2 linked regions of the Chitinophaga caseinilytica genome follow. The protein of the gene in region 1 interacts with the protein of each later gene in a pairwise test. Links are inferred from orthologs where the notes say so. Each region holds a gene or a part of one and is shown on either strand. Other genes may lie near its edges.

Region 1 (4,137 bases):
GAGATCATTCGCCGCAAAACCGCCTCCCTCCTCGCCTCCGCCTGCGCCGCCGGCGCATGGAGCACCACGGCAGACGACCAGGTGACCGAACAAATGCGCCTTTTCGGCGAAAAAGTCGGCGTCGCATTTCAAATCAAAGACGATCTCTTCGATTACGGCACCGCCAACATCGGCAAACCCACCGGCATCGATATCCGGGAAAAGAAAATGACCCTCCCCCTCATCTACACCCTCCAGCACGCATCCCCCGAAAACCGGCGGAAAATTATCAATATTGTGAAAAACCATAATAAAGATAAGGACCGCGTCGCCGAAGTCATCGCCATGGTCAACGAATCCGGCGGCATCGACTACACCCGCGAAAAAATGTTCCAGTACCGCGACGAAGCCCTCGCCATCCTGCACACCTTCCCGGACAACAACATCCGCAAAGGCCTCGAATCCCTCGTCAGGTTCACCACCGATCGCAAATTCTAGTCCCCCTTCCTCCTTTTTTCGGAGAATTTCCCGCATTTGGCAGAAATACGGCAATCATCATTATATTACAACCGGATTCAGCCAGATCCGCCGGGATGCTTCCCTATAATACAATTGCATGCAGAAACGCTGGACAGTAAAGAAATATCAACCATCACAGGAGCAACAGCTCCAGGCAGCTTTGAAAATCCACCCCATACTATGCCGCCTGCTGGTACAAAGGGGGATCACTAAATTTGAAGATGCACGCCATTTCTTCAGGCCTTCGCTGGACGATCTCCACGATCCATGGCTCATGAAGGATATGGACAAAGCCGTTTCCCGGCTGGAAGAAGCCTTCTTCCGCCGCGAGAAAATCCTCGTGTACGGCGATTACGACGTAGACGGCACCACCGCCGTGGCCACCGTATATGGCTTCCTGCAACAACTGTACGACAATATCGAATTCTATATCCCCCACCGCTACCGCGAAGGGTACGGCATTTCCATGCAAGGCATTGAATATGCGCGGGATAACGACTTCGGGCTCATCATCGCGCTGGACTGCGGCATCAAATCCGTCGAGTACATCGGCCATGCCGCATCTCTCGGCATCGATTTCATTATTTGCGACCACCACCTTCCCGATGCCATTCTCCCCCCGGCCGTCGCCATTCTCAATCCCAAACAGGAAGACTGCCCTTATCCTTATAAGGAGCTTTCCGGCTGCGGGATCGGGTTTAAGCTGATCAGCGCCCTGGCGCAGAAGAAAGGTTTCCCCATGAGCGGGGTATATCAATATCTCGACCTCGTGTCTACCAGCATCGCCGCCGATATCGTTCCCATGACGGGTGAAAACCGCGTGCTCGCCTTCCATGGCCTCAAACAGGTCAACGAAGCACCGTCGCCGGGGATCAAGGCGCTGCTGCGACTGAGCAACCTGAAGGAAAAACTTACCACTTCCAACCTCGTATTCGTCATCGCGCCGCGCGTAAACGCCGCCGGAAGGATGGACGATGCCCGCAAAGCCGTGAACCTTTTCATGGAAACCGACGAAGACAAGGCTTTCGCCATTGCGGAAATGCTGCATGGAGACAACCAGGAGCGCAAGGGGATCGATATGAGCATCACCCAGGAAGCGGTCAGCATTATCCAGAACGACGCAGCCATGATCGCCCGGAAATCCACCGTGCTGTTCCAGCCCCACTGGCATAAAGGGGTTGTGGGCATCGTGGCGTCCCGGCTCATCGATAAATATTTCTACCGGCCCACCATCATCCTCACACAGAGCAACGACAAGGTGGCGGGCTCCGCACGCTCCGTGTCCGGTTTCAACGTGTACGAAGCCATCCACCAGTGCAAAGACCTCCTCGAAAATTACGGCGGCCACTTCTACGCAGCGGGCATGACCCTCAAACCGGAGAACGTGACAGCTTTCCAGGAGCGTTTCGAAGCCGTTGTTTCTGCCACCATCAGCCCCGACCTGCTCATTCCCGAGATCGTGATCGACACTGAAGTGTGGCTGTCTGACCTCACTCCCGCTTTCTACAACATCCTCCGGCAATTCGAGCCCCTCGGCCCCGAAAACCTCCGGCCCGTATTCATCGCCAGGAACCTGACCGACACCGGGTTTTCCCGCATCGTGAAAGACGAACATATTAAATTGTCCGTCCGCCAGCGCGGTGGCACCCCGTTTTCCGGCATCGGCTTCTTCATGGCCGATAAATTCGAGATCATTTCCGGCAAAAAACCGTTCGACCTCGTTTTTACCGTGGAAGAAAACGAATGGAACGGCAACACTACCCTTCAACTCAAAGCCATCGACATCCGGCCTTCCGGGGCATAAGAAAACCCCGAAGCCCATGGCCACGGGGTTTTGCCTGCGACGGTAAGGCCGCAATTATTTCGTGTACTGGTCCATCCAGGTGAACAGTGTAGGTTCGGCATAAGCCCTCGTCCAGGCATCGTGCCCGCCCGTGGCGCTTTCCGAATACTTCACCAGTTTGCCGCCACATGCTTCGATGGCGTTCACCATATCGCGGGAACCTTTTACCGGGACGGTAGGATCGTCTGCATTGTGAAAAACCCATAATGGCTTGTCTTTCAATATACAACCTTTATCCGGCGAACCTTCCCCGCAAATGGGCACTGCGGCGGCGAAACGATCGGGTTTAGCCTGCATCCAGCTCCACACACCGTACCCGCCCATGCTCATACCCGTTAGGTACACGCGGGAAGGGTCGACTTTATAATCTTTCATGACCTGTGCGTACAGCACTTCGAGACTGGGAATGTCCCACCAGCTGGTCACTTTGCATTGCGGCGCAATGAGGATGTAACGGAAATCCGCGTCTTTTACCGCTTTCACCACCAATGCCGATCGCTTCACGATATTGATATCGTCGCCGCGCTCCCCCACACTGTGGAGTGAAAAAATGACGGGCCACTTTTTATTCGGGTCCTCGTTATACTTAGCGGGTAAATAGCGGAGAAAATCGGTGACCTGCTTCGGGCTATTTACTTTTTGCGCGGTCAGCCCGGTGGTTAACGGAGCAGGTGGTGTTCCCGGATTAGGGGTTTCGGTGCCTCCGCCTCCTGTACCGGGGCCTGGTGTGGGTACGGGCGTAACTTCATGATCTCGGCCACAACTCATTACACATGTGGCCCAGGCTAACATTAAAATCAATCTTACATTCATATTTCAAGTCATAAGTAAGGGAACTGCGAAAATACGTCACTTACGCCAGCGGGAGTATAACACGTAGATGCCATAAACGCGCCATGGTGGCGGATTCCAGTATCAAATACAACATCCTGCCAATTCATTTATTTATATAATATCCAATACACTCATTGCCAAATCCCTAGCTGGCCCGGGGAGGTATAAAAAAACCCGCGGCCCAGGGGCCCGCGGGGTAAATTGCGCTCTTTTTGCGACTATTTCTTCTGCTGGTTCAACCAGGTGTATAATGCCGGATCATTATAGGCTTTCGTCCAGGCATTATGCCCGCCGGTAGCATTCTCCGTGTATTTCACCAAAGTACCGCCGCAACTCCGGATGGCGTTCACCATGTCGCGCGAGCCCTTTACAGGAACGGTTGGGTCGTCGGCATTGTGGAAAACCCACACCGGCTTATCTTTCAGCACGCAAGCCTTTGAAGGGGTACCTTCCCCGCAGATCGGCACGAAGGCAGCAAAACGGTCCGGTTTGCTGAGCGCCCAGCTCCAGGTGCCGTACCCGCCCATGCTGAGGCCCGTCAGGTAAATCCTGGACGGGTCTACATTATATTCCTTCACCACCTGATCGTACAACACTTCGAGGCTGGGCACGTCCCACCAGCTGGAGGCCTTACACTGCGGGGAGATGACGATAAACGGGAAGTTGGGGTCCTGGGCCGCCCGTGCTGCCAGCCCGGCGCGCTTTACCTGGTTAATGTCGTTGCCACGCTCGCCCACTCCGTGGAGGAAAATAATGACCGGCCATTTCTTGTTCGGATTGTCGTTGTAGGTAGCCGGCAACTGGCGGAGGAAGTCGGTCACCTGCTTAGGGCTCTTCACTTTTTGCGCGGTAACCCCAGTGGTCAGGTTGGAGGTACCGGTGGCAGGGGGCGGCGTTTCCGTCCCTTTCCCATTATCAACTGGTTTGGCAGGCGCAGGCACTTCGCTGTCGCGGCTGCAGCT
Region 2 (5,329 bases), 4.7 Mb from region 1 along the record:
GTACTACAAGAAACATGTTTTTAATTTTTGATACAAAGGGAAGTATTAAAAGCCTTTCCGGAACCTGGGCGAAATGTGGCCGTTTCATTGTAGCACAGCGATTAAAAATCTTTCCGGAACCTGGTGAAACACTTCCGTTATGTTGATGCATTGGAATCAAAAACTTTCCGGAACCAGACGCAATACTGCTGAGCGAACATCAGTAAACCAAGCCCAATACCGGCATCGGACAGTCAATAGTTCCGGGAACCTATTGCTTAGCCGCTGGAACAGCAATTCCTGAAGTAATTCGCGCGACGCGCCTGCTACATAGAAAATCACCTTAGGATACCAGCCTGGGCAACCAACAATCCCCGCCAGAAGATCAAACCACCAAAATCCCCCGGAAACCGCGCGCCCCGTAATACGATTCCGCGCCGTTGTGATACATGAACACCTTGTTATACCGGCGGTCGCAGAAGATGGCGCCGCCCAACTCACGGATATCGTCCGGGGTTTTGACCCAGCTCGAGGTTTTCAGGTCGAATTCCCCAAGCTCCTGCAATGCACGATATTGTGCTTCGGTGAGTATGGTGATGCCTATTTCGTTCGCCATGTCGATAGCGCTCGTTTTGGGCTTGTGCTCTTTCCTGGACTGGAGGGCTTCATAGTCGTAACAAGTGCTCCGCCGGCCTTTGGGACTTTCGGGGGCACAGTCGCAGAATGTGATTTCGCCGGATTTTTTATCGAATCCGATCACATCCGGCTCGCCGCCGGTTTCCTCCATCTCGTTCAGCGACCATAACTTCGCCGGGTGCGCTTCGACCCTTTCCTGGACTTTACTCCAGTCGATCCCCTTGTGACGCCGCATGTTTTTCTCGAAGCGGGCCTTCAGGGTTTTGAGCAGCGCATCCCGCTGGTCTGCGGTTAACTTCTTTTTGCTGTTGGGTGTGGTGGGCATATCATCAGGATTTTAACAGTAGATAATGGTATGTAAAACTGTATCAAATGTAATCAACCCCACACGAAATTTCACGTGTATAGATACATGAATTATCCGCCAGCTGGTTTGATCTTACACCGTTTCCTGCTTTGGTTGCTGGTTTGGGAGCCCACGGCAGCTCCAGCCAATAACAATGAACAGACCTTGCCCGCTCCGGTTCCAAATCGAGGGCAACGTTGGCCTTGCCGCCGATCGTTTCGTTCAGCACCATTTTCAACAGCCACATAACTTCCTCCCCAAACATATCCGCTTGCAGAAAATTCGATTTTCGCGGCAGATCGTTCATGCAAGCCCGCCTGCAGGAAAGATCAACTCCCATGATCGTTTTTGAAGTTTGATTTTCAGTGAATATAAGTGTTGCGACCATACAAAAATTATTTCCTCCGGAATTTTGGCTTGCCATTTTTCAAATTGATATATAAACCATCGGCGGTACAAAATGGCCAGCCATGAACAGCGATCTTCTTGAAATATTCCCCCTTTTCCCCGAAATTCGCGGCTGATATGAAAGTCTGTATAGCGGAAAAACCGAGCGTTGCGCGCGACATTGCCGAAGTGTTGGGCGCCAAAACCCGGAAAGATGGATATTATGAAGGGAACGGGTTCCAGGTCACCTGGACCTTCGGGCACTTCTGTACCCTCAAGGAACCGCACGACTATTCCCCCCACTGGAAATACTGGTCGCTGTCCGACCTGCCCATCATCCCCGCCCAGTTCGGCATCAAACTGATCGAAAACAACGGGGTGGAAAAACAGTTCCGCGTCATCGAAACCCTCATCCAGCAATGCGAAGAGGTCATCAACTGCGGTGACGCCGGCCAGGAAGGGGAGCTCATCCAGCGATGGGTACTCCTCAAAGCCCGCTGCGCCGCGCCCGTAAAACGCCTCTGGATATCCTCGCTTACCGAAGAAGCCATCAGAAACGGGTTCCAGTCCCTCAAAGACGCCGCCCAATACGATAACCTCTACGCCGCCGGCAGCGCCCGCGCCATCGGCGACTGGCTCCTCGGCATGAACGCCACCCGCCTTTTCACCAAGAAATTCGCCCAGGGCAAGGCCGTTCTTTCCATCGGCCGCGTCCAGACACCCACGCTCGCCATGATCGTGGCCCGCCAGAAAGAGATCAACGCCTTCGTTTCAGCCGAATACTGGGAACTGAAAACCATCTATAAAAAAGTAGAATTCACAGCCGCCATTGACCGGATCGTAGTCGTGGAGCGCGCCGAAAAAGGGCTCGCCTATCTCAAGGAACACCCCTTCGAGATCACTTCCTTCGAGAAAAAAGAAGGAAAGGAAGGCAATCCCCGCCTGTTCGACCTCACCGCACTCCAGGTGGAAGCCAATAAGAAATACGGCTACTCGGCAGACGATACCCTGCGGTACATCCAGAGCCTCTACGAAAAGAAGCTCGTCACCTATCCGCGTGTAGACACCACCTACCTTTCAGAAGACCTCCATCCCAAGATCGCCGGCATCCTCAAAGACCTGACGCCCTACGCAGCCCTCATCGCACCGCTGCTGGAAAAGCCCATCCCGAAACTCAAATCCGTGTTCGACGATAAAAAGGTGACCGACCACCATGCCATCATTCCCACCGGCATGTACCCCGAAAACCTGCATCTCGACGAAAAACGCATTTACGACCTCGTAGCCCGCCGCTTCATCGCCGCGTTCTACCCGGAATGTAAAATATCCAACACCACCGTGCTCGGCAAAGTAGGCCAGGTCGAATTCAAAGCCACCGGCAAACAGATCCTCGAGCCCGGCTGGAAGGAAGTATACGCCAACGACGCGCCCACGCCCAAAGAAGGCGACGAGCCCGCCGAAGAAGGCGAAAAGATCCTGCCCGTATTCGAAGTTGGGGAAAGCGGTCCGCACGAGCCCCGCATCCACAAAGGCAAAACCACACCGCCTAAACCATACACGGAAGCCACCCTGCTCCGCGCCATGGAAACGGCCGGCAAGCAGGTGGAAGACGAGGAAATGCGCGAAGTATTGAAAGACAACGGCATCGGCCGCCCTTCTACCCGCGCCAACATCATCGAAACCCTCTTCCGCCGCAAATACATCGAGAAGAAGAAAAAGAACATCTTCGCCACGCAAACCGGCATCGACCTCATCGATACCATCGAAAACGAACTGCTCAAAAGCCCTGAGCTCACCGGCGCCTGGGAACGCAAGCTGCGCCTCATGGAAAAAGGGGAATATGCCATGGACACCTTCCGGCAGGAGCTGACCGACATGGTGATCGCCCTCATCCGCGACGTGAAGAACAACACCGGCAAATCCATCACCATCGCGCCGGAACGGCCGCCCGAGCCCGAGAAAAAGGAAAAGGAAGCCAAGCCCAAAGCGCCGAAGAAACCCGCCGATCCCACCGCCGCCACCTGCCCGAAATGCAAGGCCCACCCCGTCAAAAAAGGGAATACCGCTTACGGTTGCGCCAACTTTGCCGCCTGCGGGTTCAAAATCCCGTTCGAACTGTTCGGCAAAAAACTGACGGACAAACAACTGGAAGACATCCTCACCAAAGGAAAAACGGGGAAAATCAAAGGCCTCGCCACGCCGGAAGGCGAAAAAGAAGGTCGCCTGGCGCTCGACGAACATTTCAACGTAGTGGTCCAGACTTCCTGAAAATTTTTACAACCATCTGCGAATCCGCGTGTTATAGAGTAGTATGTCGGCCAGGGGCCGGCTTAAACCGCTCTTTATGGCAAAACACTACCCTGTTTGTTTGTTACTTTTAGCCATGCTCCTATGTGAAAGCGCCCGGGCGCAGCAAGACGTGCAGTTCAGCCAGTATGTCTTCAATATGCTGAACGTAAACACGGCTTACGCCGGGTATCGCGGGGGCACCAGTTTCAACGCCATTTACCGGCGGCAATGGGAAGGCATTCCCGGATCGCCCAAATCTGCGGGCGCATCTATCGACTGGCTCACGCCGGCGGCGGAAGACCGCATGGCCCTCAGCGCCAATTTCCTGCATGAAGAGCTCGGGCCGCAAAAGACCCTCAGCGTGGGCGCAGGTTACACCTACCGCATCCCGCTCGACGCTTCCGGCGCCAGGCGCCTCTGCTTCGGCATCGGCGGCGGGTTCACGCAGTACCGGCTCGATGGCACGCTGCTGACCTACGTAGACGAGCACGATAACAGCATCCCCGTGACGAACGCCTCACACATCGAGCCGGACGCCAACTTCGGGGTCTATTACTATACGCCCAAATGGTACGCCACGGCCTCCATCCGCAACCTGCTGCAAACCACGGGGGTGAAGGGTTTTAACTGGAACGACGAATACTTCCGCACGCTGGAGCGCAATCCGCACCTCTACCTGGGCGCGGGAACGGTGATCAGCCTTGCGGAAAACTTCAAGCTGAAGCCGTCCTTCCTCTGGAAAGACGATTTCAAGGGCCCCAGTAACGTAGACCTTTCCTGCTTCCTGAATATCCACGAACTGGTGTGGATCGGCGGATCGTACCGCACCGGCATCCGCATCTGGGACGCATCGGGCAAAAACATGGACCTTACGAACCGCGACGCAGCGTCCGCCATGGTGGAATTCATGGCCGCAAAATGGCTGCGGGTCGGGTACGCATACGATTTTACCACCAGCGGGCTGCGGAACTACCAATCCGGCTCGCACGAGATTTCCATCAGCCTTTTCATGCCGAAAAAAGGCGTCCGGGAAGTCAGTCCAAGATATTTCTAATGGGTTAGCGGGTTACCATGCAACATGATTCCGGTCTGTTCAGAACAAAGATGTTTGGACAGGCCGGTTTTCGTTTGTCTTCTTTTTGCCGTTGGCAGGCTGGGGGAGGATGGCCGGTTGCTGGGAGATGGAAAGATGGACCGGCGGCAGCGGCGCTTCCGATGGGTTGATATGGAACACCGGCGTTTCGGCGTATCGTCCCGCCACAACGATCTCCGTTCCGTTGGCGTGCCGGCTGAAGAGGGAATGCACCAGGTCGGGGTCGTTATTGTCTTGCGACAGGTGAGACAGCAGCACGTGGCTCAGGTGCTTCGTGCGGTGGCGCAGGAAAACTTCCAGGGCTTCGTTGTTCGACAGGTGGCCGTGGCCCCCTCTGATCCGGTTTTTCAGGAAAATCGGGTAGCGCCCCTTGTCGAGCATTTCGGTGTCGTAATTGGTTTCGAGGAACGCGGCGTGGCACATGGAAAAATGGCGCGCCAGCTCGCCGCAGGGCCGCCCGATGTCCGTGAAAACGCCCACCCGCGCCTGGCCGCAGCTGATGAGGAAACTGTGGGGATCGGCCGCGTCGTGGTATTTGACGAACGGCTGGATGTGCAGGTCGCCGATTTCGATGGCCTCGCCCGCGCTGAAAGCCCGCC

Evidence for each region. The genes of interacting proteins can lie anywhere in the genome.
Region 2: the proteins of recJ (region 1) and WJU22_RS20025 interact in binary tests that used the Escherichia coli proteins (3 or more experiments, as listed by UniProt). The link is inferred for Chitinophaga caseinilytica from one-to-one orthologs.

What each region holds. Positions count from the first base shown.
Region 1 is NZ_CP150096.1:115,015-119,151, forward strand. The notes cover bases 1-2,948. They hold recJ (single-stranded-DNA-specific exonuclease RecJ), read left to right. Parts: upstream 1-595; coding sequence 596-2,302; downstream 2,303-2,948. Other genes in these bases: WJU22_RS00495 (polyprenyl synthetase family protein), read left to right, coding at 1-477; WJU22_RS00505 (hypothetical protein), read right to left, coding at 2,357-2,948. Also shown: more of WJU22_RS00505, read right to left, coding at 2,949-3,109; WJU22_RS00510 (alpha/beta hydrolase-fold protein), read right to left, coding at 3,394-4,137. UniProt on the Escherichia coli protein: Single-stranded-DNA-specific exonuclease.
Region 2 is NZ_CP150096.1:4,851,598-4,856,926, reverse strand. What follows is about bases 1,089-4,051. They hold WJU22_RS20025 (DNA topoisomerase 3), read left to right. Parts: upstream 1,089-1,486; coding sequence 1,487-3,616; downstream 3,617-4,051. Other genes in these bases: WJU22_RS20020 (type IX secretion system membrane protein PorP/SprF), read left to right, coding at 3,693-4,051; WJU22_RS20030 (hypothetical protein), read right to left, coding at 1,089-1,349. Also shown: WJU22_RS20035 (DUF4256 domain-containing protein), read right to left, coding at 365-940; more of WJU22_RS20030, read right to left, coding at 984-1,088; more of WJU22_RS20020, read left to right, coding at 4,052-4,691; WJU22_RS20015 (MBL fold metallo-hydrolase), read right to left, coding at 4,731-5,329.